4 linked regions of the Methylocaldum szegediense genome follow. The protein of the gene in region 4 binds, or shares a complex with, the protein of the main gene of each other region. Links are inferred from orthologs where the notes say so. Each region holds a gene or a part of one and is shown on either strand. Other genes may lie near its edges.

What was found.
Region 1: the proteins of QEN43_RS15800 (region 4) and holA are in contact, whole or in part, in a cryo-EM structure (PDB 8GIZ), measured with the Escherichia coli proteins. The link is inferred for Methylocaldum szegediense from one-to-one orthologs.
Region 2: the proteins of QEN43_RS15800 (region 4) and dnaN are in contact, whole or in part, in a cryo-EM structure (PDB 8GIZ), measured with the Escherichia coli proteins. The link is inferred for Methylocaldum szegediense from one-to-one orthologs.
Region 3: the proteins of QEN43_RS15800 (region 4) and dnaX are in contact, whole or in part, in a cryo-EM structure (PDB 8GIZ), measured with the Escherichia coli proteins. The link is inferred for Methylocaldum szegediense from one-to-one orthologs.

Annotation. Positions count from the first base shown.
Region 1 is NZ_OX458333.1:3,872,685-3,880,165, reverse strand. The notes cover bases 4,589-7,481. They hold holA (DNA polymerase III subunit delta), read right to left. Parts: upstream 6,605-7,481; coding sequence 5,573-6,604; downstream 4,589-5,572. Other genes in these bases: leuS (leucine--tRNA ligase), read right to left, coding at 7,129-7,481; QEN43_RS16815 (LPS-assembly lipoprotein LptE), read right to left, coding at 6,601-7,125; QEN43_RS16825 (glutamate-5-semialdehyde dehydrogenase), read right to left, coding at 4,589-5,370. Outside these bases: QEN43_RS16855 (C39 family peptidase), read right to left, coding at 1-225; QEN43_RS16850 (hypothetical protein), read right to left, coding at 497-805; QEN43_RS16845 (hypothetical protein), read left to right, coding at 913-1,113; QEN43_RS16840 (transposase), read right to left, coding at 1,262-1,513; QEN43_RS16835 (VPLPA-CTERM sorting domain-containing protein), read left to right, coding at 2,101-2,829; nadD (nicotinate-nucleotide adenylyltransferase), read right to left, coding at 3,281-3,916; more of QEN43_RS16825, read right to left, coding at 4,108-4,588. UniProt on the Escherichia coli protein: Part of the beta sliding clamp loading complex, which hydrolyzes ATP to load the beta clamp onto primed DNA to form the DNA replication pre-initiation complex.
Region 2 is NZ_OX458333.1:3,000,717-3,008,072, forward strand. The notes cover bases 4,589-7,356. They hold dnaN (DNA polymerase III subunit beta), read right to left. Parts: upstream 6,641-7,356; coding sequence 5,537-6,640; downstream 4,589-5,536. Other genes in these bases: recF (DNA replication/repair protein RecF), read right to left, coding at 4,589-5,454; dnaA (chromosomal replication initiator protein DnaA), read right to left, coding at 6,715-7,356. Outside these bases: thyA (thymidylate synthase), read right to left, coding at 1-790; lgt (prolipoprotein diacylglyceryl transferase), read right to left, coding at 848-1,657; gyrB (DNA topoisomerase (ATP-hydrolyzing) subunit B), read right to left, coding at 1,950-4,373; more of recF, read right to left, coding at 4,381-4,588. UniProt on the Escherichia coli protein: Confers DNA tethering and processivity to DNA polymerases and other proteins. Acts as a clamp, forming a ring around DNA (a reaction catalyzed by the clamp-loading complex) which diffuses in an ATP-independent manner freely and bidirectionally along dsDNA.
Region 3 is NZ_OX458333.1:4,829,276-4,836,800, reverse strand. Bases 4,589-7,525 are described here. They hold dnaX (DNA polymerase III subunit gamma/tau), read left to right. Parts: upstream 4,589-5,208; coding sequence 5,209-6,843; downstream 6,844-7,525. Other genes in these bases: recR (recombination mediator RecR), read left to right, coding at 7,216-7,525; QEN43_RS21200 (YbaB/EbfC family nucleoid-associated protein), read left to right, coding at 6,855-7,178. In the rest of the region: QEN43_RS21225 (carbon-nitrogen hydrolase), read left to right, coding at 1-179; QEN43_RS21220 (H-NS histone family protein), read right to left, coding at 305-628; mfd (transcription-repair coupling factor), read left to right, coding at 904-4,311. UniProt on the Escherichia coli protein: Part of the beta sliding clamp loading complex, which hydrolyzes ATP to load the beta clamp onto primed DNA to form the DNA replication pre-initiation complex.
Region 4 is NZ_OX458333.1:3,646,347-3,653,934, forward strand. The notes cover bases 1,738-4,737. They hold QEN43_RS15800 (DNA polymerase III subunit delta'), read left to right. Parts: upstream 1,738-2,736; coding sequence 2,737-3,738; downstream 3,739-4,737. Other genes in these bases: mltG (endolytic transglycosylase MltG), read left to right, coding at 1,738-2,124; tmk (dTMP kinase), read left to right, coding at 2,117-2,737; QEN43_RS15805 (PilZ domain-containing protein), read left to right, coding at 3,747-4,103; QEN43_RS21835 (DUF4398 domain-containing protein), read right to left, coding at 4,439-4,737. Outside these bases: fabF (beta-ketoacyl-ACP synthase II), read left to right, coding at 1-145; pabC (aminodeoxychorismate lyase), read left to right, coding at 278-1,138; more of mltG, read left to right, coding at 1,087-1,737; more of QEN43_RS21835, read right to left, coding at 4,738-4,807; QEN43_RS15810 (PGPGW domain-containing protein), read right to left, coding at 5,003-5,269; QEN43_RS15815 (IS481 family transposase), read left to right, coding at 6,202-7,167; QEN43_RS15820 (ATP-binding protein), read left to right, coding at 7,519-7,588. UniProt on the Escherichia coli protein: Part of the beta sliding clamp loading complex, which hydrolyzes ATP to load the beta clamp onto primed DNA to form the DNA replication pre-initiation complex.

The sequences.
Region 1 (7,481 bases), 220 kb from region 4 along the record:
GTCGCCGACACCGTAGGTCAAAAGCGTCGCCAATGCACCGGCACCGCAGGAATAGTCGTAGCCCTGCTTGACTACGTTTTCGTCTCTAAGCGCTTTTATCGATTTGATGGGGAAATGAATCCGGGTGTCGCCGCCGATGTTCAGCGTGGTTGACGGAGACTTGGCGCAGCTGGCGAGCAACAAGGTCAAGATGAAAATGCTCGCCCTTTTTAAAAGAAGCGGCATGACAATAGCCGTGTATCGCCCTTGCCCGCTCACGAAAGCAGCCTTCTCCTAGTGTTGGCAGAGCCACGGATTCGTCCTGTAGATGGAAGCATAATCACCAACAGATCGCCGTTTTTTCCATCCCGAATGGGGTGTACCCGCCAGCCGCTTTGCGCGTGGAAAAACGGGTTTCGGCTGAATAAAAATATAGCAGCGCGTGCGCTTTCCGCTGGGGATAGACAAAAAAGACGGGCGCAAACGCGCCCGTCCATGCGCGGCTTGCAAAAACCGCTTAGTTGGTGATGCCGACCACCAAACCGAGACTGTTGCTCAAACCCACGCTCAGTTCGCCGAGGCTGACCAGACCCAGCACGTTCAGGTCTTTCGTCACCAGGGCCAGAGCCAACGTATCTTCCAATCCAAGATTGATGTTCGGAAGGATGCCGCCGAGCAAATCGCCGACCAAACCTTTGCCTTCTACCGATTGCATCTCGGCGACGCTCATAGCGTCGGCCGGAATGCCGTCCAAAGTGGAGAACTCTTCCGCACCGGCGCTGAAAGCCAAGGTCGATAGAACAATACCTGCAATTAAAGATTTCATGGTAACTCCCTCTAACTATGAATAGTTGATCGTACCGATTTATCCAGATGAATCTCTCGAGACGAAACGTGGGTATCGGCCTTCGAGATTCGCAATGGAATCTAGCCATGCAGTCCATCAAGAACAAGCTGGAAATTTCGGATTTGCGACAGCTGTCACGCTACTTTGTCGCCACGCATTCATCAGCGACGCATGGAACGCTAAGGATGAAGGACCGAATCGCTTTGCCTGGCTATTTCATCAATCCCATCCAGCGGCTGCAGAAGCAGGGTGATGGGCTCGAAGGCGTGCGATTCGGGAGGCAATAGGGCAAAAACGAGCGGGTTTCTGAGCGATAAACTCAATGTCCCCTTACCTTAGGGTTTGTCGTCGTGCCGGGGACCCTGCTCAGGCGGGGTTTGGTCGCGAGGATACGGGCAGCGATGAGGATGGTCTCGTACAGGGGATGGTGCGCGGCTAAGAGGATGTGTTTACGGCGCGTATTGCACACCACCGACCGCCGTTCTTGATCAGGTTCACCCGAACCGCGGCGGCGGTCGCCCGTGCCAGGTTGGTACCGGCGAAGACCATTTCGCGCTGACGCTGCATCAGCGTGTAAGCGAAGGCGGTCAACAGCGGGTGCAGCGCGTTGGCGAGAACATTCTGGCAGCTGGCCCGGGTGCCGAAGAGATCCCGGCGCGTTTCCTTAGATGCGACGTTGTTCGCCACCTTCCTACGGCTCCCCCCTTTGGGGTCGCGGCTTTCGCACGGGGTCGATTCAGTCGAATGGGTCCGTTTTCACAGGTAGTCCGTAGGGCCGGTCCTAGCGGGCATCTGCCGGAAGCTCGAGGCGGGTTACGCCGTACTGGGCGATTGGGGCCTTGGGAGCTAAACGCCAGGCGAACGATGAGGCAACCTTCGCAGTTCCGAGGGCAGTGATGTAGCGGAATTTATGACAACACGCCGGAAAAGTGAGGCTTTTGCCGCAGCGCACCGGCATTTCCCCTAATTTAGGAGCTCGCCAAAAGCCGTTCGGGCCTCCGAATTCAGCCGATACGGCGCGTGGAATGAAATCTGCTTGATTCTATTGGCCGGTAGCTACGACTACTGCCCGCTTTGGGTGCCAAATCGACCGAGCGTGGAATGGTCAGGAACAGGTTTGGCGGTAAGTTACCGGCCAGGCTTTTCTTTCTTGGGGGTGGACGTTCGTGCAACAGCCTAGATGAACGGCCGGCTCAATCGAAACGGGGCGCCGTCGATCGTGACGGGGCCTTGCCAATCACATTAGGTTTTTAAGTCCAAAAAGGAGCGAAAGGATGAAGATGATGAAGTCGATTCCGGCAATGCTCGCAGGCGCATTCTTGCTCGCCTTTTCCGCGGGTTCGCATGGCGCCACGGTAGATACTCTGCCTGAGATTCCCGGCATTGCTAAGGCGGGTAACCCGTCCTTTACCAACCAGGTCACGCTGGGCCTGTCCGAATGGAGTGGCGGTTTTAAGCTCACGGCCACGGGGACCGGGAACGAACCGTTCTTGTTCCAGCTTGGCTCCAACAGCTATGAAGTGCTTGACGGGAGCTATCAATTGACCGCGTATTTCGATAAGGACGCGAATCTGGACACAACCAAGAGCAATGTCCAGATCCGCGGCACGTTCAGTGATGAGGTACTTGATGCACTGAGCGGCACCGAGAGACAGCACGAACTTTGGGGAGGCAATCTGTTCTCGGCCCGTATCGACAACTTTGGATTGAATCTGGATGGAGGGGAGCTCGTATTGGGCTTCAGCATCACCGACTTCGGCGGTTGGGCCTCCCAATGGGGCGTGACCGAGAGCGTCTGGCTGTATGACTTCAACCCATCCGTGAACAACCTGTTCGCTTTCCTAAACGCGCTCAACAACGGCACGCTTGAAGCGACCGCCGTCACGACGGTGCCACTGCCCGCCGGAGTTTGGCTGCTCGGGTCTGCGCTGCTGGGCTTTCGTCTGTTCGCACGCCGCCAGGCTGCGGTGGACGAGTCCCGGTTTGATGGCCTCCCGACCTAGGTCGATTTCCGCTTGAGTTGGAACTGTTTTTGGCGCACGGAAGCGCCGTCCCCTCCATTACCCCCAAAATTCCTACACATGTCTTGGCAAGAAAACGCCATTGAGCGGTCCGCCACGCGTTTTTTTCGAAGGACCGAAGTGATGTTCTGCTTTGTGTTGAATGGACGGCGACCTCTGACTTTGCGCCGCGCCCGGAGTGCATCGAAAAAAGCTCATGTAGGTAGATCAGGAAAGATGGATCCAACCATCGGCCGCTTCTGGCTCGACACCTCTGAAAATAGTCCTTGTTCTCCCAGCCGGCCAATGGCCGGTACCGCCGCATACGCCCACAGGGTGTAGCGACCAAAGTCAACGCTGGCGGGACATCCTTTTCAGATGTGGCCGTCGGTCCGCAAGGGACACTCGATCCGCGAGCATTCCGGCCCTTGCAGCTAAACCGTGGCAATGATCCTTAGGACGACAGATAGAGTCTTTGGTCAAGAATAAAACGCCTAAGCGGCTCGGGAATCAAGTAACGGGCGCTCTTGCCGGTCTTAAAGATTTCTCGGATGCGGGTCGCGGAAATGTCGAGCTGGGTAACGTCGACGAAGTAGATCGACCCGGACGGCTGGTGGCTCAAGGTCCCCTTTTGGTCGGTGCGGCGTTCCCTGAAATAAGGTTCCAACTCGCCTAGAACATCGGATGCCGTTCCCGGTCGCCGCATGACGACGAGATGGGCGAGGTCGAACAGTTCCCTCCAGCGGTGCCAGTACGGCAAGCCGAGAAACGCATCCATCCCGACGATCAGGCACAACGGTCGAGCGCCGATTTCCTTTCGGATGGAGCCAAGGGTGTCGACCATGTAGGACGGTCCGGGCCGATTCAATTCACGCGTGTCGATTCGAAAGCCGGGCTCGGCATCTTGCAGGGCGATTTCCAGCATCCTAAGGCGCCGTTCCGGGTCGGCCTCCGGCGCCGCGCGGTGAGGCGGCAGACGGCAGGGAACGAAACGGACCTCGTCCAGTCCGACCGCTTCTTTGACTTCCAGGGCAGTCCGCAAATGGCCGTAATGGATGGGATCGAAGGTGCCGCCGTAGATGCCGATCATGCGTCTTTTCTTAGACTCCCGTGGTCGAGCCCAATGCCGGACCAATCACCCCACGAACCGATAGAAATGCGGAGTCGGTTGGGTCTTGCTCCCCAACACAACCGGTTCGTCGGCAAAGGATGGCCGACCTACGCCGCCTGAACGGCAACACCTTCAAGCGAGTAAGGCTGACCCGCTCTGCAGGCGGCAGATCAAGTCCGAATGTGTCCATCGCCGAAAACGACGAATTTCTGAGTCGTCAGTCCTTCCAGCCCCACCGGACCACGCGCGTGCAGTTTGTCGGTGCTGATGCCGATTTCGGCGCCGAGGCCATATTCGTATCCGTCGGCGAAGCGGGTCGAGGCATTCACCATCACCGAGCTGGAGTCCACCTCGCGGAGAAAACGCCGAGCGCGGGTGTAATCCTCGGTAACAATGGCGTCCGTGTGTTGCGACCCGTAACGGGCGATATGGTCCACCGCCTCGTCCAGTCCCTCGACCACGCGGATCGAGAGGATCGGCGCGAGATACTCGGTACTCCAGTCCTCCTCGGTTGCCGGAACGCAGTCCGGAAGGATTTTCAGGGTTTTCGGACAGCCGCGTAGCTCCACGCCTTTCTCGCGATAGAGATGCGCTAGGTCCGGCAGGAGAATCGGAGCGACCGGGGCGGCGATCAGCAAAGTCTCCATCGCATTGCAGACGCCGAAGCGCTGCGTCTTCGCGTTCAGAGCGATCCGGATAGCTTTGTCGAAGTCACAACGATCGTCGATATAGACATGGCAGATGCCGTCTAAATGTTTGATCACCGGGATGCGGGATTCCTCCGCGATGCGCTCGATGAGGCTCTTGCCGCCGCGCGGCACGATCACGTCGACATACTGGTCCATGCGAATCAGTTCGCCCACCGCGGCACGGTCCGTGGTTTCGATCAATTGCACGGCGTCGCGGGGCAATCCCGCTTGCTCAAGACCGTCACGTATGCAATCGGCGATGGCCTTGTTGGAATGTACGGCTTCGGACCCGCCGCGCAAAATGCAGGCATTTCCGGATTTGATGCAAAGCGCCGCCGCATCCGCGGTCACGTTAGGCCGCGATTCGTAGATGATCCCGATTACGCCTAACGGCACCCGCATACGCCCTACTTGTATGCCGGAAGGACGATAGGTGAGACCGGTGATTTCGCCCACTGGATCGGCAAGCGCGGCAACTTCTCGAACACCTTGAGCCATCGCGCCTATGCGCTTTTCGGTCAGTTCCAGCCGGTCTAGAATTGCGTCGTCCAGCCCTCTTTGGCGGCCGGCTTCGAGGTCCTTGCGGTTCTCCGCTATCAGTGTTTGCGCGTTACTTTGCAGTGCCTCCCCTATCGCCAGCAAGGCGTCGTTTTTCGCGCCGGTTTCCGTTCGGCTCATAGAGCGGGCGGCCTCGCGAGCCCGTTGCCCCACCGTAAGCATGTAAGTTCGGATGTCGTTTAGCATAATCGATGGAAGGACGTGATAGTTTGACCAATAAACTCTCGCATACGCCGAACGCGGGCCGCTTGTTTCCCTGAAACCGCCGAGGACCCGAAGCGTTCCAGGAAGCTCCCATTGAATCCTTTGACGGAATTGGCCTGAATCCGATCGAAGGATATGGGGAATCCACGCGTTCAGCCCTTCTCCATTCGGCCGGAGAAAAGCGTTAACCCAGGTATGCCGTCATCCGGTTCTCCGCGGGCGCGGCCAAGCTGATGCAGACGGACAAAAGCCCTTCCCAGGGATCGCCGGCTTCCATGCCTTTGATGATCCGGTCAACGTTTGCGCTCAGTAAAAGCGTCCGATGGACCTTGTCTCGGTTTAGGCGTTGTAGCGCCTGTAGCACGGCCGATTTCCGCTTATCCCATACCTGGCACTTGGCCAGCGCCGATTCGGGCGTGGAGCCTTGATCGATAAGCGTCATGACATTACTCACCAGACGAGCCTCACGGGTCAGCGACCACAAAACGACCGCCGGCGCGACGCCTTCCACCTTGAGTCCGGTCAGTACCCGGCAGGCTTTCGCGACGCGTCCTCGCAAGCACTCTTCGGCCAGATCGAATACGTCGTAGCGCGCGCTGTCGGCGACGGCCTTGACGATCTGGTCGTCGTCGATTTTGCCTTTGCCGTACAGGATGTGCAGCTTTTCGATTTCCTGGGCGGCCGCGAGCAAATTGCCTTCGACCCGGGCGGCCAGTAAACGGATGCCAGATTGATCGGCCAACAAGCCTTTCGCGTTCAATCGGCGGTCGAGCCAGCGCAGGAGCTGTTCGCCCTCCAGAGGCCAAACCTGGACCACCACGCCGATGCGGTCGATGGCCTGGTACCAGCGGCTTTTTTGTTCGGGCGCCCCGATTTTCGGGCTGGTGACGACAAGGACGGCGTCTTCCGCGGGCCGCTCGGCATAACGGAGCAAAGCTTCAGCCGCCGCTTTGTCGGGTTTCGCGGGAAGACGCAGATCCAAAATGCGCTTTTCGCCGAAGAGAGAAAACGAGTCGGTCGCCTCGTGCAAACGGCTCCACTCGAACCCGGGATCGGCGTAGAACAATTCGCGGCTACCGTAACCGGCCGCGCGCGCTGCATGCCGTACCGCGTCGGCTGCTTCCGACAGCTGCAGGGGCTCATCCCCGCTCAGGAAATAAACCGGCGCTAGACGCTTTTTCAGTTGTTCTCCCAGTTGATCGGCGGAGAGTTTCACGATTTGCTTTCGGGCGGGCGGCTTAGTGCGTAAGCAACGCGACGAAACAGGAGTTGGGCGGCCTCGCGCTGCATTTCCTGCTGGATTTGGTGTTCCTCGTAAGTCTGGCTGAGCGGGGAGGTCTGATCGTTGAAATAATCCCGTTTCAGATCGATCTCCTGCCGCGGCAGCAAGATTTCCCCCTGAGGCGTGGTGACCTCGTAGACGACCCGGTAGCTTAGATCGTACAGGTTGGCACGCCCTGCCTTGCTCAGACCGATTGGGCGACGCTCCTGCCTCGCCTGGACGATATGGATCACCGCGCCAGCCTGACTGGGTGCCGCTGCAAGACTGCCCCCGGAATACGACAAAATATTCGAAAACTCCCGAACGAACAGGTCTCCGCGCCCCAAACCCTCAATATAAAAAGATTTCGCCGCCATCGTGGGCGGCAGCGTGCCGCGGAGATGAAATCCGCAAGCGGAGAGCATTACGGCTAAGGCGACCGAAACGCCAGCTCTTGTGAGAGATCGTTTCGCCATGGGCTACACCACGATGTTGATCAGCTTGCGTGGGACTATGATGACCTTCTTGACCGGTTTGTTCTCGACGAAACGTTGTACGGCGGGATCGCCAAGTGCGGCGGCTTGAACGGCATCATTGGCGGCGTCTATCGGCACGGTGATTTTGCCACGTAGCTTGCCGTTGACCTGGACCACCATCTCCACCGTGCTTTGCACCAGGGCCGATTCATCCACCTTGGGCCAGGCCACGGTCGCGACCATTTCCGTATGCCCGAGCTCGTACCACAGCCGATGGCAGATATGGGGCACGATGGGCGACAACATCAACACCACGAGTTCCAACGTTTCCTGGCGCACCGCGCGCCCTTGATCGC
Region 2 (7,356 bases), 640 kb from region 4 along the record:
GCCGCGGGAACGCGCGCGGCTCGCGTTCGATCTGGAGCCGCGCTTGCGGGATGTGATTCAGGTAGAGGTGCACGTCGCAACCGAACCAGACGATTTCTCCGGGTGCGTAACCACATTGGTGGGCGAGAAGGTGGGTCATCAAGGCGAGATTGGCGATGTTCCAACCGAGGCCCAGATAGGCGTCGGCTGAGCGCTGCATTAACGCACCGGACAAGGTGTTCGTCGCTTGGCAGACGAAGAATTGGTAGGTCTTGTGGCAGGGTGGAAGCGCCATATCTTCCAACTGAGCGACGTTCCAACCCTCGAAAAGTAAACGGCGGGAACTGGGGTCGTTTTTTAATCCTTCGATCAGTTGCTGAAGCTGGTCGATTTCTTTGCCGTCGTAAGTCGGCCAGTGACGCCATTGATAGCCATACACGGGTCCGAGGTCGCCCCAACGGGCGGCAAACGCGGCGTCGCTCATGATCCGTCGCTCGAATTCATCTTGACTCACCTGCTCGCCGGTTGCGTCACGGTATTTTTTTAAAGGCCAGTCGGTCCATATCCTTACATTTTGCTCCAATAGCTCGCGGATGTTCCGTCCTCCCGACAACATCCATAAGAGTTCCTTGAAAGCCGTTTTCCAGAAGATCCGCTTGGTGGTGAACAGCGGAAATCCGGCGCTAAGGTCGAACCGCATGGTGTAGCCGAACAACGCGCGGGTGCCTACGCCGGTTCGATCGACTCGCTCATCCCCTTCGGTTATTAGGTTGCGAAGCAAAGTGAGATACTGCTCTTCTGGATGAGGCATGGTGTCGGGTCTCAAGTTATCGAGAGTCGTGCTTTGCGCAGTGACCGTAGAGGGTTTTCAGGAGTTGTCGGTACTCAAAATGGATGTGATCGGGCGACGATAAGCGAGCACCAAAAGGAGAATTCCGACGATGATCATAGGGAAACTCAATATCTGCCCCATGGTGAGCCAGCCGAATGCAAGATAACCGATATGTGCATCGGGCAATCGCACGAACTCGATCAGGAAGCGGAAGATACCATAGAGCAGAAGAAACAGCCCGCTTACGGCCATGGTTGGGGGCGAGCGGCGGCTGAAAAAATGGAGTGCGGCGAAAAGGACGATTCCTTCGAGAAAGGCCTCGTATAGTTGAGTCGGATGGCGTGGCTCGGGGCCGGCATCGGGAAATACCATCGCCCAAGGGACGTTGGTCGGTTTTCCCCAAAGCTCACCGTTGATGAAGTTACCGATTCGACCAGTAAAGAGGCCTATCGGCACATAGCGGGCGACGAAATCGGTAACCGCAAAAAAAGGCGTGTTCTGGCGTCGAGAGAAAATCCACATCGCGACCAGCGCGCCTAGCAATCCGCCGTGAAAAGCCATACCGCCTTCCCAAACTCGGAACAGCATCAAAGGGTCTTGGAGGAAGGCAGGCAAGCTATAGAACAGCATGTATCCGACTCGGCCGCCGACCACGAGGCCGAGCGCGGTATAAAAGACGAGGTCTTCGACCTGGGCGGGACTCCAAGGAAGCCCGGGCTCTTTTGCACGGCGCCGAGCCAGCCACCATGCACCGCCGATGCCGATGACATACATAAGCCCATACCAATGAATCTTCAAGGGACCGATGCTGATAGCCACTGGATCGATTGAAGGATAGGGCAACATTTGGGTGTCTCTCCGTGAATAGGATTCGGATGTGTTCGGGAAAAAAAGTGGTACGAATCGGAAACGCTCGGAAGCTCGGCGAAGAAGTATACCGGGAATGCGGGTCGGGGTGGGTAACCAGGCCAGCTGTTCCACGTGGAACATTTGCGTATGGCTTCAACGGTTCGAGCTTTTCCGAGCGATTGGAAAGGCCCGCTGCGAGAGGGGCCGGTTTCTAGATCGGCCGAGATGGCTAGAGCTCGGAAAGCTTTTTCCAGTCGGATAGGAACATTTTCCGACTTTGGGTTAGCGGTCAAATGTCCAGGTTGGCGACTTCCAAAGCGTTTTTCTCGATGAAATCCCGTCTGGGCTCAACCTGATCGCCCATCAGGGTGGAAAAGACTTCATCGGCGGCTATAGCGTCCTCGATTTTCACCTGTAACAAGCGGCGCGTGTTCGAATCCAAAGTCGTTTCCCATAACTGCTCCGGATTCATCTCGCCGAGCCCTTTATAGCGCTGGATATGCTGTCCCTTCTTCGCCTCCGTCATCATCCATCCGAAAGCCTGTTTGAAGTTCCTTACCCGTTCCTTTTTATCCTCCCATGCTAGGAAGGAGTGCTCGCCGAAAAGACCCTCGACTTTCTGGTTGAAGGAGGCCAGACGTTTATAATCGCCCCCGTTGAAGAATGCAGCGTTGATGTCGAAGGTCTTATGAACTCCGTGCAAGCGCCTACTGACATGGGCCCGAAAGCCGTCGGGCTGGTGAGTAAAATCCAAGTCGATGGCAAAGCTTGCACTGCGGTCAGTGCTGTTTAACCGATCGACCAAAGCCGCGAACCAGGCTTCGGTCGCCTTCGGATCGCTCATCGCGGTAGCATCGAGGACCGGATGTTCGAGGAGCGTGTTTAGCAAAGTCTCGTCGTAGCGATGAGCGAGACGTTGAATCAGGGACTGGATGGTCAAATATTCCCGTGCAAGTTGCTCGAGTCCCTGACCCTGGATCGGGGGCGTGGTTTCGTCGATGTGAAGACGGGTTTTTTCGAGTGCAAGCTGCAATAGATATTCATTGAGTTCGGCGTCATCCTTAACGTAATGTTCCTGCTTGCCTTTCTTGACTTTGTAAAGCGGCGGCTGGGCGATATAGATGTGGCCGCGCTCGATTAGCTCGGGCATCTGCCGATAGAAGAAGGTCAAAAGCAGCGTACGGATGTGCGAACCGTCGATATCGGCATCGGTCATGATGATGATGCGATGGTAGCGTAACTTGTTCGGATCGTATTCTTCCCGGCCAATTCCGCAGCCAAGGGCAGTGATGAGCGTGCCGACTTCTTCGGAGGACAGCATCTTGTCGAACCGGGCCCGCTCGACGTTGAGAATCTTACCTTTGAGGGGAAGTATCGCTTGAGTGCGCCGATCGCGGCCTTGTTTGGCCGACCCGCCGGCGGAATCGCCCTCTACGATGAACAGCTCTGACAAAGTCGGATCGCGTTCCTGGCAATCCGCCAGCTTGCCAGGCAACCCGGCGATGTCCAAGGCGTTCTTCCGTCGGGTCATTTCTCGCGCCTTGCGGGCCGCCTCCCGGGCACGGGCGGCATCGATCATCTTGTTTGCGATGAGACGGGCGATCGAGGGGTTTTCCAGGAGAAACTCTTGAAATTTTTCCCCCATGGCCGACTCCACGACAGGCTTTACCTCAGAGGAGACGAGCTTGTCTTTGGTCTGAGACGAAAACTTCGGGTCGGGAACCTTGACCGAGAGGACCGCGGTTAAGCCTTCACGAGCATCATCGCCCGAGGTTGGGATTTTCTGCTTTTTCAACAAGCCCTGTTCTTCGATGTATTGATTGAGCGTGCGGGTAAGCGCGGCGCGGAAACCGGCCAGATGGGTGCCTCCATCGCGTTGCGGAATATTATTAGTGAAACAGAAGATGTTCTCTTGATACGAATCGTTCCACTGCATGGCGACCTCGACCACCATGCCGTCCTTCTCCGTCTGGAAGTAAAAGACCTTGTCGAACAAGGGAGTCTTGTTCTTGTTCAGATGTTCGACAAAAGCCCGGATGCCTCCCTCGAACTCGAAGACATCAGTTTTCGCAGTACGTTCGTCCTCAAGCGTTATGCGAACACCAGAATTTAGGAACGACAGTTCGCGGAGACGCTTGGCGAGAATGTCGTAATGAAACTCGATATTGCTAAAGATAGCGGGGCTGGGTTTGAAGCGGATGGTCGTCCCGGTTCCGTCCGCGTCGCCGATCTGCGCAAGGGGTGCCAAGGGCTCGCCGTCGCGGTACTCTTGCCGATAACGTTTTCCGCCGCGTTTAATTTCGAGTATCAAATGTTCGGATAGGGCATTCACAACCGAGACGCCAACGCCGTGAAGTCCGCCGGAAACCTTATAGACGTTATCGTCGAATTTGCCCCCCGCGTGTAAAACGGTCATGATGACCTCGGCGGCGGAACGGCCCTCTTCTTCGTGAATATCGACCGGAATTCCGCGGCCGTCATCGGCGACGGTTACTGATTCGTCGCTGTGAATAATGACTCGGATCGTCTTGCAGTGCCCGGCCAGAGCCTCATCGATAGAATTATCGACAACCTCGAAGACCATGTGATGAAGGCCCGAGCCGTCGTCAGTATCACCGATATACATACCCGGGCGCTTACGGACGGCATCGAGCCCCTTCAGGACCTTGATGGCGGTGCTGTCATAATCTTTAGCGAGTTTGGTCATGCTCATTCTTGGTTTACGCTTGCGTTACTTGCCCATGTTCCACGTGGAACACTGCGGCATCATGGTCTACGGCGTCTCTAATGATTCGGTCAGCCGTCGCGGTGATGAAAAATTGAGTGGGATGCTCCCGTAACAAGCCGAGAAGTCTGTTTTTGTTGTGCTCATCCAGCTCTGAAGCAATATCATCAATCAGTACGCATGCGCTCCCACCTACGCTCTCTTCCATGAGCAACGCCTGAGCCAACAAAAGCGAATACACCAAAAGTTTCATTTGGCCGCGGGAGAGGTAAGCTCTCGCCGGACGGCCTTCCAGCGAGATCGAGAAGTCGGCTTTGTGGGGACCCGATTGCGTATATCCGAGGCGAATGTCCGATGCGACATCTTCTTGCAACGCCGCTTCCAGAGTTTTGTTCTTGCTCCATCCGGACTGTAAGTGGAGCTCAAACTCGAAACCCTCGAAAAATTGCGCGGCGCTTCGCAAGAAAAACGGCTTCAGTTTTTCCGCATAACGGTCGCGCGCACTGCTTATTATTGTACCGTATCGCGCCACCTCCCTGTTCCATAACTCGATGTCACCCAGTCGCTTTTCCCGCAATAGGGTGTTACGTTGGCTCAACGCTCTGACATAGCGTCGCCAGCAATCCAAATAGGATTTCTCGAAGTGAAACACCCCCCAATCGAGAAATTGCCGGCGGTATTTCGGGGCGCCTTCCAGTAAAGTGCTGCTTGATGGTTGAATGACGAGAACCGGAAAGGCACCGATGAGTTCGGCACTTGATTGGATCTTCCGTCCCTCGAGATGAATCTCCCGTTCGCCACGCGTGATACGAACGCCTATAGGTATCGCCGACCCGGTTTCGTTCACGACCTTTCCGGTCACCATTAGCCCACTTTGGCCGAAACGGATGACTTGGCTGATTTGGGACGTACGAAACGAGCGCGCTCTCCCCAATAAATAAACCGCCTCGAGCAAGGATGTCTTGCCGCTGGCATTCGGGCCAACGACGAAGTTGAGGTGTGGGGATGGCTCTATCGCGGCGTACTCGATATTGCGGACATCACGGGCCTCGATTTTGACCAGGCTCATACGCGGCATCGGTCACCCATGACACCGTGCATGGATCGGTCCGAAACCGCTCCGCACCATGTTGGCGAAACATGCCTCGCACTCAAAGGCGCATAGGCATGACGATGAATTTGAACTGCCTGTCCTCGCAATCTTCGATTAGGCAGCTGTTGGCGCTCTCGGTGAAGGATAGCTTGACGCTTTCGGAGTCCACATTGTTGACGGCATCCAAGAGATAGGACGCATTGAATCCGACCGAAACTCCCTTGCCGTTCAGTTCGACCGCAATCCATTCTTCGGCCTCTTCGTGCTCAGGATTCTGGGCTTTGAGGCACATCGTTCCTTCTTCGCTGACTTCCATGCTGACACCCCGGTATTTTTCGTTCGACAATACAGAGACGCGCGTCAACGCCCCCTTGAATGCGGTCTTTTCAACGAGGACCACTCGCGTCAAATCACGCGGCATCACACGCTGATAATCCGGAAATCTCCCTTCGATCAACTTAGCGGCAAAGCGAACTGTTCCCAGATCGACGCGCAGACTGTTGGGTGCGATTTGAATCGTGACCGGATTCTCTCCCTCGTCCAACAACCGATTCAATTCCAGTATGCCCTTTCTGGGAACGATGATCTGTCGTCCCTCTTCCGGCCCGTTCTCCAGCGGCTGCTCGAAATACGCCAGACGATGTCCGTCCGACGAAACCGCTCGAAGCATTTGGGCATCCAAATCCAGCAACAATCCGTTCAGATAATAACGAACGTCTTGTTGCGCCATCGCGAAGATGGTCTTTTCGAGTGCACGTTTCAAGCAATCGCGAGGAACAGCAACCTCGACTTCCGGCGTTCCCGCCTCGAACTCCGGATAATTTTCCGCCGGCAGGGTGCTCAAATTGAAACGGCTGGATCCGCACTGGATTACGAATTTTTCTTGCCTGCACTCGAGATTGACCACGCTTTTCTCCGGCAGAAGGCGGAAAATATCCAGGAACTTGCGCGCCGGCACCGTAACCGAGCCCGCCTCGCCACTTTCTACTAGTGCTTTGGTAACCAGCTGGACTTCCAAATCCGTACCCGTCAGCTCCAAAACGCCATCGGAAAGCTTCAGAAGCACGTTGGACAGAATCGGCAGGGTTTGGCGTCGTTCGATGACGCCGACCACCTGCTGCAAGGGGGTCAGCAAATTCTCCCGGCTTATCGTGAACTTCATAATGAGCTCATGTGTTGGATGCTAAACGCGTTAGACCAAAGGTGCCGACACTTCAAGCCACGGCTCCGTCAGGGCTAGTTCGATAGGGTACGCATGAGGTTCGAGTAGTCCTCTGCAAACTTGCTATCGCTTTCTTTCAGTTCCTGGACCTTACGACACGCGTGCAAAACGGTGGTATGGTCCCGCCCGCCGAACTGCTGTCCGATTTCCGGCAAGCTGTGATTGGTCAGCTCTTTGGCCAACGCCATGGCGATTTGCCGAGGACGCGTCACCGACCGGGTCCGTTTGTTCGCAAGGAGGTCCGCCACTCGGATCTTGTAGTATTCCGCAACCGTCTTCTGGATGTTTTCGATATTGATCATGCGATCCTGAAGCGCGATCAAATCCCTAAGCGCCTCTTTGGTAAATTCCAGCGTAATCGGCTTGCCGGTGAAGTGGGCATTGGCGATAACGCGCCGTAACGCCCCTTCCAATTCGCGGATGTTCGAGCGGATCCGCTTGCCGATAAAGAACGCCACTTCCGGCGACAAATCGACACCAGCGTGCTGTGCCTTGCTCATCAGAATTGCCACGCGGGTTTCCAAATCCGGCGGCTCGATCGCCACGGGAAGGCCCCAGCCGAAACGCGACTTCAATCGCTCTTCGAGACCCTTGATTTCCTTGGGATAACGGTCGCAGGTCAAGACTACTTGATGTTTGTTTTCCAGAAGGCTATT
Region 3 (7,525 bases), 1.2 Mb from region 4 along the record:
ACAGCTTTGTTGCTGGCCCGCAAGGAGAAATTCTTTGTCAGGCCAACGAGAAAGAAGAACGGGTTATGGTGGTTGAAATAAATCGCCGCCGGTCGGAAGACGTCCGTCGAATCTGGCCGTATCTGCGCGACCGACGGATCGATGAATATGGAGGCTTGGTCAAACGTTACCTAGATTAGCGAACAGTGACACCAAAATCGGTGCGAGAACGCGATATTGGCCGAAATCCCTTCGATTCCTTGCGTTCGGCAACCGATTTTGGTCGGAACCCGGCGATCCTGCCGGGCACCCTATCAGCTTTCGTTCAAGACTTTACTTCGAATTCCTCCAATCGATGTCCTTGCTCGAGTAGAGTTTGTAGCCATTTCGGTTTCATACCGCGGCCGGTCCATTTTTGAGACAGATTATTCGGGTTTTGATACTTAATCGGGACTTTACTACCCTTTCTTCCGGAGACTTTCGTGCCCTCAGTGATTTCCACATTAACACCGATTGAGGCCGCCAACTCTTTTATCTTGCTTATGACTTCCTTACGTTTGGTTTCCTTCTTTTCTTTGAGTGCCCTCTGAGCATTTTCGATCATGCTCGTCAGTTCGGCTTCGGAAAGTTCCGTGAAATCGGTCTTCATAGTTACCTCGATTATAAAGTCGCGAAACAAGATTACATTAACCTTGTGATGTCCTATTTAGTATATTAAAAAAATCCAAAAAATAAATCATATATAGGTAAACATTCGAATACCGCAACTTTCATCGTACCGGAACCAAGAACCATTTTCCGAGACACCGTCTGCCAATTAATCACTCGACATTCATCACCTCACGCCCCATGAATCAAGCTGCAAAACATTTGGGAACTCTTTCGCCGTTCACGCCAGCAGTACCGATTCATAATGCAACGACCATGGTCTGGCAAAGCTTGAACGGCTGCGGCGATTCCCTGGCCTTGGCTGAAGCGGCAAGACAGAATAAGCGGCTGTATCTGATCGTGACGGAAGATACTCATACCGCTCTTAGACTCGAACATGAAATCGAGTTTTTCCTTGGCGGAAATGTACCCGTACTCCACTTTCCCGACTGGGAAACCTTACCTTACGACGTGTTTTCGCCTCTTCCTGAAATCGTCTCGGAGCGACTGAAAACGCTCGCCCAACTCTCGCGCATCGACCACGGCATACTGATCACGCCGGTCGCTACGCTGATGCAACGGTTGGCACCACGTTCCCACGTATTGGCCAAGACCTTTATATTAAAAGTAGGCGGCCAACTTAATCTGGAAGAGACTCGGCAACGACTGGAGAGCGTCGGCTATGAGTGCGTGTCGCAAGTTCTACAGCACGGCGAATTTGCAGTACGCGGATCGATCATTGATCTTTTCCCTATGGGGAGCACCGTTCCCTATCGTATCGAGCTTTTTGATGACGAGGTGGAATCGATCCGAACTTTCGACCCTGAAACTCAACGGTCGGTCGACAAGGTCAGAGAAATTAGTTTGTTTCCAGCTCGCGAGTTTCCATTCGACGAAGAAGCAATCAAACGGTTCCGACGGAGTTTTAGAACGCATTTCTCGGAAGCATCCATCAACAATCCGTTGTACCAGGAAGTTAGCAAAGGTATCGCACCCGGCGGCATCGAATATTATTTGCCGCTGTTCGTCGAAGAAACCGAAACCCTGTTTCACTATCTACCGAAAACAGCGACAGTCGTGCTCCACCACGCTGTTGACGCCGCTGCCGAGGCGTTTTTTCGGGAGGCCGAAAAACGGTACGACCAGCGCTCGGGGCATGTCGACCGCCCCCCGCTTCCACCGGAATCGCTGTATCTGACACCCGCCGCTCTGGCAGAGAAATTCGCCCTCTATCCCAGAATTCGAATTCCACTGTCGTCCGAGCAGCCCGCGGAAAGTTTCGAGTCGGTCGACTACAATTGCCGCCCGCTTCCGCCTCTCGCGGTCGATCCGAAGCTGAAAGAGCCCGCCGCGGCGCTTTCGTCGTTCATCCGTGAAGAGGCGGATAGGATTTTGTTCGTTGCGGAAACGGCAGGGCATCGCGAAGCGCTACTGGATAGCCTGGCCAAATACGGCATAAAGCCGCAGGTCGTCGAAAACTGGGCCGCTTTCCTCGTCGCCGAGAAAACGCCATGCTTGGTCGTTGCCCCCATGGATCACGGCTTATGGCTGGCCGATCCCTCGTTGGCCATCATTACCGAAACCCAGCTTTCCGGAGAAAAGGTCCAACAGCGCAGACGGCGCAAGTCGGCCGCCGAACGCAATCTCGAACAGATCCTCCGCAACCTCGAAGAACTGGACATCGGTGCGCCGGTAGTGCATCAGGACCATGGCGTCGGCCGCTATCTTGGCCTGACCAAACTCACGGTGGGCGGTATCGAGACCGAGTTTCTCGCGCTCGAATATGCCAACAACGATAAGCTGTACGTCCCGGTGTCCTCGCTGCATTTGATCAGCCGGTACAGCGGCGCCAGCCCGGAATCTGCGCCTCTGCACAAGCTGGGCGGAGAACAGTGGCAAAAGGCCAAGCGCAAGGCGCTGGAGCGGGTACGGGATATTGCCGCCGAACTGCTGAACATTTACGCCAAGCGAGCGGCCAAGGAAGGATACGCCTATAAAACCGTCACCGAAGAATACGCCGCTTTCGCCGCCGGTTTTCCCTTCGAAGAAACACCCGACCAGGAAGCTGCCATCAACGACGTCATCAGGGATATGGCGTCCCCTCGCCCCATGGACAGAGTGATCTGCGGCGACGTCGGTTTCGGCAAGACCGAAGTCGCGATGCGGGCCGCTTTCATCGCGGCACTGAACGGCAAACAGGTCGCGGTTCTGGTGCCCACGACACTATTGGCTCAGCAGCATTATCGGAACTTCCGGGACCGATTCGCCGATTGGCCGATCCGGGTCGAAGTGGTTTCACGCTTCGTCGGCAAGAAGCAGCAGGAGCAACTTCTCGAGGATTTGGCTCAGGGTAAGATCGACATCCTCATCGGTACCCATAAGATTTTGCAAAAGGATGTTCGCTTCAAGAATCTGGGACTGGTGATCGTCGACGAGGAACACCGGTTCGGCGTCGCGCAAAAAGAACATTTCAAGAAACTGCGCAGCGAACTGGACTTTCTCACCCTAACAGCCACACCGATTCCGCGCACGCTCAATATGGCCATGTCCGGGCTACGGGACATTTCCATCATCGCCACCCCGCCTCCCAATCGCCACGCCATCAAAACCTTCATCAGCGAATGGGACGATGCCTTGATCCAAGAAGCGATACTCCGGGAAATCAAGCGCGGCGGGCAGGTTTATTTCCTGCACAACAAGATCGAAACCATGGAGAAAACGGCACGCGACTTGGAAAAACTGGTACCTACTGCACGCATTCGTATTGCCCACGGCCAGATGCCGGAGCGGGAATTGGAACGTATCATGCTGGATTTTTACCATCAGCGTTTCAACGTCCTGGTTTGCACCACCATCATCGAAAGCGGTATCGATATTCCGACCGCGAACACCATCATCATCCACCGCGCCGATTTGCTGGGGCTCGCCCAGTTGCACCAGATCAGGGGAAGGGTCGGCCGCTCGCATCATCGCGCTTACGCTTATCTGCTGGTACCGCCGAAGTCTCTGATGACCGCCGACGCCGTCAAGCGTCTCGAGGCCATCGAAGCCACGGGTGAACTCGGCTCGGGATTCATGCTGTCATCTCACGACCTCGAAATCCGCGGTGCCGGAGAATTGTTGGGCGAGGAGCAGAGCGGTCAGATTCAGGAGATCGGACTAAGCCTATATACCGAACTGCTGGAGCGGGCCGTGGCAGCGCTCAAGTCGGGCAAATCTCTGGATCTCGATATGCTCCCCCACGAAGCAGGTCCCGAGATCGACCTCCAATGCCCTGCCCTCATTCCCGACACCTACCTGCCTGACGTTCACACCCGTCTCGTGCTCTACAAAAGGATCGCCAATGCCAAGAACGAAGAGGATCTACGCCAGCTGCAAGTGGAGATGATCGACCGCTTCGGGCTTCTGCCCCCGCCGACCAAAAACTTGTTTGCAATCACCGAACTCAAACTGCGAGCCGAGGCCCTTGGCGTTCACAAGATCGAGGCAGGCTCGGGAGGCGGACGTCTGATATTCCACCCGAACCCGCCCATTGATCCGGCCCAAGTCATCCGTTTGATCCAAACCCAACCGCAGACTTATAAGCTGGACGGTCCGGATAAGCTGAAATTTTTTGCCCGTTTCGACACGCCCGAAAGCAAGGTCGTTTTCGTCGATCAATTACTGGAGCAATTGGCGGCCTAGAGCGTTTTCATCGCTTTTGAGGGAAGCTGCCGTTGGCAGTTTAGTGAGTTTGAAGCGGGGCTCGCCCTGCGGGCGAGTGACATTTGCAAACCCCATCTCAGGGATCTGCTCTTCGGGCTAACGTGGTTCGGCCCCATGTCGCTCCCGTCGGAGTCGCTCCTCGCGAGTTTGTCTTCGCGTGCTCAAAGGCAAATGGGGCCAGAACAAATTTGTATGCGCGGAGTTCGTAGGACGTGGTGGACGAAGTGAACCGCATTTTTCGCGGTTCATTTGGTCCTGCGCGTCACCGGCTTGAGCTGGGGCGCTTAGAAGGCCTGCCCGTGTGACTCTATCGCCGCACGCGAAACCTCGCGTGCCCTCTTCGGCGGTTCTGACTCATGCCGGTGATACCCGAATGCGCCATACAGGACGATTCGGCAACGCCATAAAGCTGATTGGAGAATGCTCTAAACCCTATCGCAATAGGCGTTCGCCCAGAGCCCTTTGACAGGCGTTAGCCCCTCCTGGGGTAGGTTCTTCGCCAAACAGACCAATTTTTACCTGTGAAGCGACGATGAATCGCTGGGCCGGATTGACTGGCATCGAATTCATTCTGCTGTCGTCCCTCGTCACACGTGAAAGCTGCTGCTCAGGATAACCGCGCGATAGGCGAGATCGTTTGACCTTGAAGACCGGGCACTAATCGACGATAATGCATATTCTTTAGCCCAACCGCGATCCTGGTTGGGTCGCCGAGTTCAATGGCGAGTCGCGTCGGTCCCCTCGCAACGATACGCTGTAAACCCCGTCAGGCCCGGAAGGGAGCAGCGGTAGCATCGGATTCGTGTGCCGGGGTGCGGCTGGCGTGGCTTGCCGCCCTAATTCATTCGTCCGGTCGATCGCGTGCACAAACCCGCAATGCCGTATCAGGCTCTAGCCCGGAAATGGCGCCCTCGCACTTTTAGCGAAATCGTCGGCCAGGAGCATGTCGTTCGAGCGTTGATCCATGCGATTGAGTTCGACCGCATGCATCATGCCTATCTCTTCACCGGTACCCGTGGCGTGGGCAAGACCACTATTGCTCGAATTCTCGCCAAGGCGCTCAATTGCGAGGGTCGAAAAACATCCGATCCGTGCGGCGAATGCGTGATCTGCCGAGAAGTGGACGAAGGCCGCTTTGTCGATTTGATCGAAGTGGACGCCGCCTCGCGTACCAAGGTCGAAGATACCCGCGATCTGCTCGAGAACGTTCAATACGCGCCGAGCCAGGGGCGATACAAGGTTTACTTGATCGACGAAGTGCACATGCTGTCGGGGCACAGCTTCAACGCTCTGCTCAAGACGCTCGAAGAGCCGCCTCCCCACATCAAATTCCTGTTGGCCACGACCGATCCGCAAAAAATTCCGGTCACGGTGCTGTCCAGATGCCTTCAATTTAGTTTGAAGCGGCTGACTCCGGACCAGATTCGAAGCCAAATGGAAGAGATTCTGAGGCGTGAGAACATCGAGTACGAAGTCAACGCCGTAAAGCTGCTCGCCCGGGCAGCGGAAGGCTCCATGCGTGACGGACTGAGCCTTCTTGATCAGGCGATCGTCCACGGCGGCGGTCGCCTTCGGGAAACCGACGTCAGCCTCATGCTAGGTACCGTCGCGAGGCATCCGGTTTTCGAGCTCCTGTCGGCGCTCGCCGAGGGAGACGCGGCGGCGCTGCTTCGGCAGATCGATCAGATGGCGGAACACACGCCGAACTTCGCCGACGTGCTGCAGCAAATCCTGATCGTCCTGCATCACGCCTCGCTAGCCCAGTGGGTACCCGAGGCGATCAGGCGCGAGGATGACGCCGATCGGATTCTCGATCTAGCCCGCCGGATCAGCGCAGAGGATTTACAGCTTTTTTATCAGATCGGCTTGATCGGTCAGCGGGATTTGCCACTCGCCCCTGACCCGCGCTCGGGCTTTGAAATGGTGATGCTGCGCATGCTGGCATTTCGTCCGGCGACATCATCGGCGGACATGCAGAGCGGCGTCGATGCGACGCCCCCTAAGACAAACGAATCGCCGAAAACAACCCGAAAGGTCGATGTTCGTCCCACGCCTGCGCCGGTTCAGACCGACCCTGTGCCGGTCAAGAACGAGACCAAGACCGACACCGGGGGAGTACCTCAGACCGGAGCGCCCCATGATTGGCACGAACTGATCCGGGCGATGGGCATCACCGGCTTGACTCGCGAACTGGCGAACAATTGCGTATTGCTGGACCTGGATGAAAAACGCTGCATTCTTGCGCTCGACCCGCAACATGCTCATCTCCGCGTCAGCCGGGTGGAAGCCAACTTGGAAAAGGCACTGAGGGATTATTTCCGAAGCCCTCTGAAATTGACGATCAAGATCGAGGCGCCCGGACAGGAAACACCCGCTAAGCTCATTCAGCGCGAAAAAGAGGAACGCCAACGGAACGCGGAAATCGAAATAGAGCAAGACGAGAACGTCAGAGCACTGAAAGAGCGTTTCGACGCACGTATCGTCCCTGGTTCCACCAAACCCATAGACTAATGGAGAATCCCATGAAAAACCCGCTCGCCAATCTCATGCAGCAAGCACAGAAGATGCAGGAGAACCTACAAAAAGCACAGGAGGAATTGGCCGCTTTGGAAGTTCAGGGCGAATCCGGCGGCGGACTCGTTCGGATCATCATGAACGGCAAAAAAGAAGTAAAAAAAGTCAGCATTGACGAAAGCCTAGTAAAAGAAGATCGGGATATGCTAGAAGACCTGGTCGCCGCCGCCGTAAATGACGCCATAAACCGAGTCAACCGCCTGAAGCAGGAAAAAATGGCGGCCTTGACCGGCGGTATCGAACTACCCGCCGGATTCAAATTGCCGTTTTGAAACACGCTCGCTGCAAGACCGAACCCTATCGTAGCCCATGCCTAAGACCGGGGCTTTGTCCCAACTGATGCAAGCCCTACGCTGCCTTCCAGGGGTCGGCCCCAAGTCGGCCCAGCGGATGACCTTCCATCTGCTCCAACGCGACCGGCAAGGCGCGCGAAATCTCGCCGAATCCTTGCTCGCCGCCCTCGAAAAGGTCGGCCATTGTGCGCTATGCCGCACCTTGACCGAAGGCGAGCTTTGTAACATTTGCACTAACCCCGATCGCGACAAAACGCAGCTGTGCATCGTGGAAACGCCCGCCGAGGTTTATGCGATCAGCCAGGCAACCGGCTTCAAGGGTCTCT
Region 4 (7,588 bases):
GATCAACCTGGACAACCCAGATCCGGAATGCGATCTCGATTATGTTCCACACACGGCTCGTGAAGCGAAGTTGAACATCGTCATGTCGAACTCTTTTGGCTTCGGCGGAACGAACGGCACTTTGATTTTCAGGAAATTTAGCTGATTCTCTGGACGAATCCGACTCACGCCAGCGGTTGCCGTTGGAAATGGGGTTGGTTCATCTTTAAAAGCACGCGTTAAGCGTGCTTTTTGTTATCTTAGGACGACGAAGCATTTTAGATTCGCCGATAAGACGATGAGCGGCTCCGGTGCGTATGAAGTTTTGATTGACGGCCAGCCGATGCGCTGCGTGGATGCTGTAGACCGCGGATTTCAGTACGGCGATGGGACATTCACCACGATCACCATCCGCGAGGGGGTACCGTTATTTTGGCCTTTGCACCTTGCTCGTTTGGAACGAGACTGCCGGCAACTCCTCATCCCTTTTCCCGGAGTCGAACATCTAGAACCCGATGTGCGGACGCTTTGCGCGGCACATCCGGACGGAGTGCTGAAGATACAAATCACCCGTGGTATCGGAGGGCGCGGTTACCGGTTGCCCGAGCCGCAACGGGTGACTCGAGTCCTGAGCATACACCCACCGCCCGATTATCCATCCGAGTTACGGGAAATCGGCATCGAGGTTCGGCTCTGCGAAAATCGCCTGGGCATCAACCCTCGTCTGGCCGGCATCAAACACATGAATCGCTTAGAGCAAATCCTCGCCCGCGCTGAATGGACCGACGATGCGATTCGAGAAGGCATCATGCTGGATACTGAGGGCTATGTCGTTGAGGGCACGATGAGCAACCTTTTTCTAATTAAGAATGGCACGCTGTATACGCCGAAAATCGACCGTTGCGGCGTTGCCGGAGTCATGCGGAGTATAACGATCGAGACAGCCCTCCAGCATGGTATGGCTGTCGCAGAATCGCGTATTACCCTCGAGGAACTTTTCGCCGCCGATGAGGTATTTTTGACAAATTGCGTGATTGAAACATGGCCCGTCAGACGTTTCGGGCATCGAACGTATGGCGTGGGACCGATTACACAAGAGATTGATCGATGGCTAAGGACGAAGGCGGAAAACGAGCAGGTCGCGGCGTTCAATGGCTGATCGGGACTATCGTCATCGCCGCTAGCTTCCTGATCGGATGGTTATGGATGGATTATCGAGCAGCGCTGGACAGGCCGTTGGTACTCGATCGTCCAGTCTATTTCGAGATTGCCAAAGGGGATGGCCTGGCGCGCATAAGCACCGAGCTTGAACGACAGGGAATCATAGGCAATCGGATTTGGTTCACACTCAGGGCGTGTATCGACGGGTCGGCCAGGCAATTGAAATTCGGCGAGTACGAGATTCCGCCGGGAACGACGCTTCGGCAATTGTTGGCGATGTTCGTCGCCGGCAAGGTTCGTCAGCACCCAATTACTCTTGTGGAGGGATGGACATTCCGCCAGGTTCTCGCCATGCTGGACCAAAGTCCTCCCCTAACAAAGCTTGCGAGGGGTAAGTCTCCCGAGGAGATCATGCGAATGGTCGGGGCGCCGGATGAGCATCCGGAAGGTCGTTTCTATCCGGACACTTATTTCGTGACCAAGGGAACCACGGATATCGAGGTTCTCAGGCGAGCCTATCGGAAGATGCAGGCTGTGCTTGAAGAAGAGTGGGCGAATCGAGACGAAAGGACCACCTATGCCACGCCCTACGAGTCATTGATCGTGGCGTCTATCGTGGAGAAGGAAACCGCGCGCCCAGAAGAGCGACCCCTCATCGCCGGCGTGGTTACCCGACGTCTGGCCAAGGGCATGTTGCTACAAACGGATCCGACGATCATTTACGGTTTGGGGGATGATTTTTCCGGGAATATCCGCAAAGAGGATCTGCTGAAAGACACGCCTTACAACACCTATGTCCGTGTCGGGTTGCCGCCGACGCCCATCGCCATGCCGGGGCGCGATTCGATCCACGCGGCTTTGCACCCAGCCGCGGGAGAAAGTCTTTATTTTGTCGCACGCGGCGACGGTACTCATGTCTTTACGAACACTCTCGAAGACCATCAGCGTGCGGTCGAACAATTCCAAAAGCGCCGGCATGATTAGGGGGAAGTTCGTCACGCTCGAAGGCGGGGAGGGTGTGGGCAAAACCACTAATCTGGAGTTCATCCGGGATTATTTACAAAGTCACGGCATCAGGTTTCTGGTTACCCGAGAACCGGGCGGGACGCCTATCGGCGAAGCCATACGCCGGCTGATTATCGAGTCGCAAGGTATGGTGGCCCAGACTGAGCTGTTGTTGATGTTCGCTGCCCGCGCACAACACCTCGAAGAGGTCATCAAGCCCGCTCTGGCCGAAGGACTCTGGGTTGTTTCTGATCGGTTCACCGACGCTAGCTACGCTTACCAGGGCGGCGGCCGCGGTATCGATACCGGGGTCATACGCTTTCTCGAAGACTGGCTACAGAAAGGTCTGGAACCGGATCTCACCTTTTTGTTTGACGCTCCGGTTGAAATCGGCCTTAGACGGGCGCGTGACAGGGGAGGGCTCGACCGCTTCGAAAGCGAGCGGCCCGCGTTCTTGTCCCGGGTCCGGGAAACCTATCGCGAATTAGCCCAACGGTGGCCTCATCGTATCAAGCTACTCGATGCAACCCGGCCGCTCGCCGAGGTGCAAGCGGACATCGCCGAGCATCTGGATTCTTTGCGTCAACGCTGATGGGAACGGATTCGGGCAACATTCTCTTTCCCTGGCTCGATGAGCCTTGGCAAAGACTGAACGCTTATTTGACTGCTCGGAGACTGCCGCAGGCCTTGTTGATTCATGGCGTTGACGGGATCGGAAAGACCCGTTTGGCGGAGACTTTCGCCCAGAAACTGCTGTGCAGGAACCCAAGCGACTTCGCATGTGGCGATTGTGCCGGATGCCGCTTGTTTCTCGCCGGAACCCACCCGGATTTCCTGAAGTTAGAGCCCGCGGAACGAGGAAAGCCGATCGCCGTGGACGCAGTACGGCACTTGATCGCGAACCTTTCCCTCAAGGCGCAGTATGGCGGCTACCGTGTCGTTGTATTCTGCGAGGCACATCAGTTGAACATCAGTGCAGCCAACGCTCTCCTGAAAACCTTGGAAGAACCGGGCGAGAATACCGTTATGTTGTTGCTGACCGACAACCCCTCGGCTCTGCCGGCTACCATCTTCAGCCGCTGCCAGCGTCTTCCGATCGCGCTTCCGGACCATGCAGTCGCCGCGCGATGGCTGGAACAGCAAGGAACCGGCGATTCGACGGCGATCTTGTTGGCAGCCGCGAGATATGCTCCGTTGAAGGCTTTGGCGCTCGCCGACTCGGATGTCGTGGAACGACGGAGCGCGGTATTTTCGGAGTACCGCGACGTGGTGCTTCGGCATCGGGAGCCGGTGTCGCTCGCGGAGAGGTGGTCGGCGCTGCCGTTTGAGGAGTTGGTCGATTGGATGATTTCCTGGGTGATGGATTTGATCCGTCTTCGCAGCCTACCGGACTATCCCGACTTGGATAACCCGGATTTACGCGATGATTTGCGGGCTTTGGGTTCTCGACTACACTTGAAGAGCCTGTTCGAGTTTCTCGACGCGTTGTTACAAGCGAAACGGGCATTGAACGGTCAACTCAACCGCCAATTGCTTTTGGAAGAACTGTTGATCCATTGGGCACGGCTCGCGTGCTCGCCGCATGTGGATTAGGCCCTGTCATGAGTGCTAGCGAGAACAAATTACGCCAAGGAATTCTGTCTTTGACCATCCGGGACAAGAACGTTCTCTATGCCGCTTACATGCCGTTCGTCAAGAACGGTGGACTGTTCATTCCCACCAACCGGGTTTATAGCCTGGGCGAAGAAGTGTTCATGCTGCTGAACCTCATGGATGAATCGGAACGTATTCCGGTCGCCGGAAAGATCATCTGGATCACACCTATGGGCGCGGAAGGATCTCGCGCTGCTGGTATCGGTGTGCAATTCAGCGAAGAGGACGGCGGGTCTACCCGTGCCCGAATAGAAAACTACCTCGCCGGCAGCCTTGAATCGCAACGGCCGACCCATACGATGTAGATCGCGATTGCCTGCTGCCTTTTTCCGGCCCCGCGATGAATGGATTTCGGTACCATGATCCGGTTTTTCCTCGATCCGGATTCCGGTGAATGTCACCCATTCCTTTCGGTGACCGGTGCCGCCGGCTCCGATAAGTAAACTTCCACCCGCCGATTTGCCGTCCGACCCTGGTGCTGTTCGAAGCCACCGGAGAGCCCTCTCCGTACTCGCGGGCCACGATACGTTCTGCTGGACTGATGCCGTTTCTGCGCAAGAAACTCTGCACGACTTTTGCTCGGCGCAGGGACAGTTCCCTGTTGTAGGATACCGAACTCGGCTATCCGTATGCCCTTCTATCAGTACATTGCGATCCGGTTGCTGTTCGAGCGTCTCCACCACTTGGAAAAGATCGGGTCGAACGCAGGGTTTGAGCTTAGCGTTATCATACTCGACCAACACCTTGCCCAAGGTGACCAACAGACCGCTCTTGCTCTGTTGAGCCTTGAGCGCGGAAGCCGCTGTCGCAAACGCAATTTCTCGCGCTCATCGCGCAGGTGCTGCTCCCCGGTGTCGGCTTTTCGCGTTTCGGCCGTGGCCCGTGCGCTTTCTACTTTCGCTTCGGAGAGGTAGATGAGATGGGTGGTTTTGCTCTCGTCGTCGGCGCCTTCAGCCTGTCGCAAAATACGGCCCGCTTCCGAAAGCGCGACCAGTGCATTTTGCGCGATTTCTGCGTCCTGGAGGGTTTCTCAATCCGAAAAGCGTGCTCTTTCCAATGCTTCATTGTGTGTGGCGAAGCCCGAATATATTGCGATTCGGTTTCGGACTTGAATTTTCGCAGAGGTGGCTCGCAGGTGGAGCACAATCAAAGATTCGTTATCTGATACCGGCCATCCTCTATTCTAGCCACAATATCGTCTGGACTACTTGTCAAAAAGATTTCCCGCCTTTCGTTTGATGTCCTCGGCGCTGTCCTTGAGGCTCTGAACTCTTCGTTTCACGATGCGTAACCAATGCCGTGCCCAGGCAAACTCGATCCCGAGAATTGCTAGACCTAAAGGAATCATCAGAAAGGCCGGGCCTGGCAATACGATTAAAGCGACGCCAATCAACACTATGGATGTTCCGACTACGCCGATGACCACGCGCCGCGCTACCTGATATGTCTTAACGAGGCTCGTACGTGACATAAATTCTCGCCGATTGAAGAGCCGCCGTTTCGTTGAAGGTTCACGGATTTGACCGGTCATCGGGTGGTCGGTTTCGAGGTTCGCCGAACGAATGAAAGGACTTGGCCTCAGCTTGTGCGTCGGCGCAGGCGGTTGCTCAGCGCCGCGATATAGGGTTCGGCTGTCGTGGGTTTTGAAAGAATTGCTTTTCCCTTGACACACCGTAATCGCAAGAATGACGGTATGGCGTATTAGTCGAATGAGAGCGATACTGAAGTATTAGCGTACCCAATTACTAATGGTCGACGAAAGACGCATGGTTTTATCAGAAATAGAAGCGTCCGCTATTCCGTATTCGGAAAGATTTGCCGGAGTCGAACCGGCCTTCCGGGGATATGAGCCCCGGCGCGCACCGGCGCCTTTATTGGCTCCGCGGTATACGTGAGGCACAAAAATAAGGTTTTAATCTATTAGATAGATGGTTTGCTAAATTGTCGCAATAAAATGGTAAATTCCGTGAATATACTTATCTCATAAAAGTTACAAATCTCGTGAGGGCGACAAATTATTATCGCGGGACGTCTCAGTCGATATACCTTATGCTTCGCGAGAATTACTAACTATTCAGGCTTGTACTCTATGTGACCTAAAAACCCACGGATAAGTCTCGTTACAATCCGTTTTGAAGGGATATTTTCAACGGCTGAACAGACCGCAACGTGTAAAGCACAGGACCTTTTCGGGACGATTAGTTATTTTGGAATTCGACGTTCCCGAAAACCGGAAGTTTTCGACAGGATTGCTACTATCCTGGCTTCTTGTACTGTGGGATTTCAAGCGAGGATAAACTGTCGCGTCTCGTGTGATTATTTACCGAGAAGGCGTTATGCTCTGTTTGAAGCCCGGAGCCTTCTCCAGGAGATCTTCGGTCCGTCCAAGTGAGGTTCCTCTCCATGCAGATTCGTCTTCATAAGAACGCCCGTACCACCCCGGCCGTTCGGCAGGCCATTCAAGCATCCACGTTGAGCGAGCGCGCCTTGGCCCAAAAGCACGGCATTAGCCGAACGACCGTCCGCAAGTGGAAACACCGCTCCTCGGTCGAAGATGCCTCGCATCGGCCCCACACCCTCAGAACCACGCTCACGCCCGCCCAGGAAGCCATCGTGGTCTACCTCCGCCAAGCTCTGCTCCTCCCCTTGGATGATCTCCTGGCCGTGACCCGGGAATTTCTCAATCCCGCCGTGTCCCGTTCCGGGCTAGACCGCTGCCTGCGCCGCCACGGGGTGGCGTCCCTCAAGACCCTGCTTCCGCCTACAGAGAAGGCGAAGGTCAAACCCTTCAAGGCCTATGAGCCCGGCTTCCTTCACCTGGATGTTAAGTACTTGCCCGCCATCGACGGCGAACCCCGCCGATACCTGTTCGTCGCCATTGACCGTGCCACCCGCTGGGTCTATGTCGCCCTCAAGCCCAACCGCACCGCCTTAAGCGCAAAGGACTTCCTCAAAGCGGTGATTCAGGCCGCGCCTTTCCGCATCCAGAAATGCCTGACCGACAACGGCTCGGAGTTTACCGACCGTTTCCTGACCCGAACTCGGCAGCCCTCGGGGACGCATGAGTTTGACCGCCTCTGTACTGAACAAGGCATCGAACATCGCCTGATTCCGCCGGGCCGGCCCCAAACGAATGGCCTGGTGGAACGCTTCAATGGCCGCATCGAGGAGGTGTTGCAAACCCATCACTTCGATTCAACCGCCGATCTGGACACCACCCTGCACCGCTATGTCGAGCTGTACAATCATCACATTCCCCAAAAGGCCTTAGGCCATCTCACCCCGATCCAGGCTCTCAAAAACTGGCAACTGTCCCATCCTCATCTTTTTCGAAAGAAGGTTTACGATCTTGCGGGACTTGACAGATAACTTCGCGTTTTCTCACCATAAGGCGTATCGGTCGTGACGGCGACGAGTTTCCGGGCAGCCGCGAAATAAGAGTGGCCTGGGAACTTAAACGCCGTTTCAGTATCTATAAACGCGCGATGATTGTCCTCCTTTCCGGTACGTGTCTATATCGGGCGGCTCGGCCCTGGTCTCGCAGCAATCCCGTGTGTCGATCGGCCGGAGATGCGCGCGCGGGCAGTTCGATTCAAGCTTCCCCCGAGCCCATGTCTGTCGGCACATCAGCCTCCGGACTCTCGACGGATCTTTAGGCTTCCGGTGGAATGAGATAGCGGCGTGACTACAGTCGGAGACATATAAATCATGTGGGAAAGTATGCGCACATTTGCTACGACTGACGGTCTCATGCCGCACGGATACTGCCTGCTTTGGCGTCCTTTTTTGC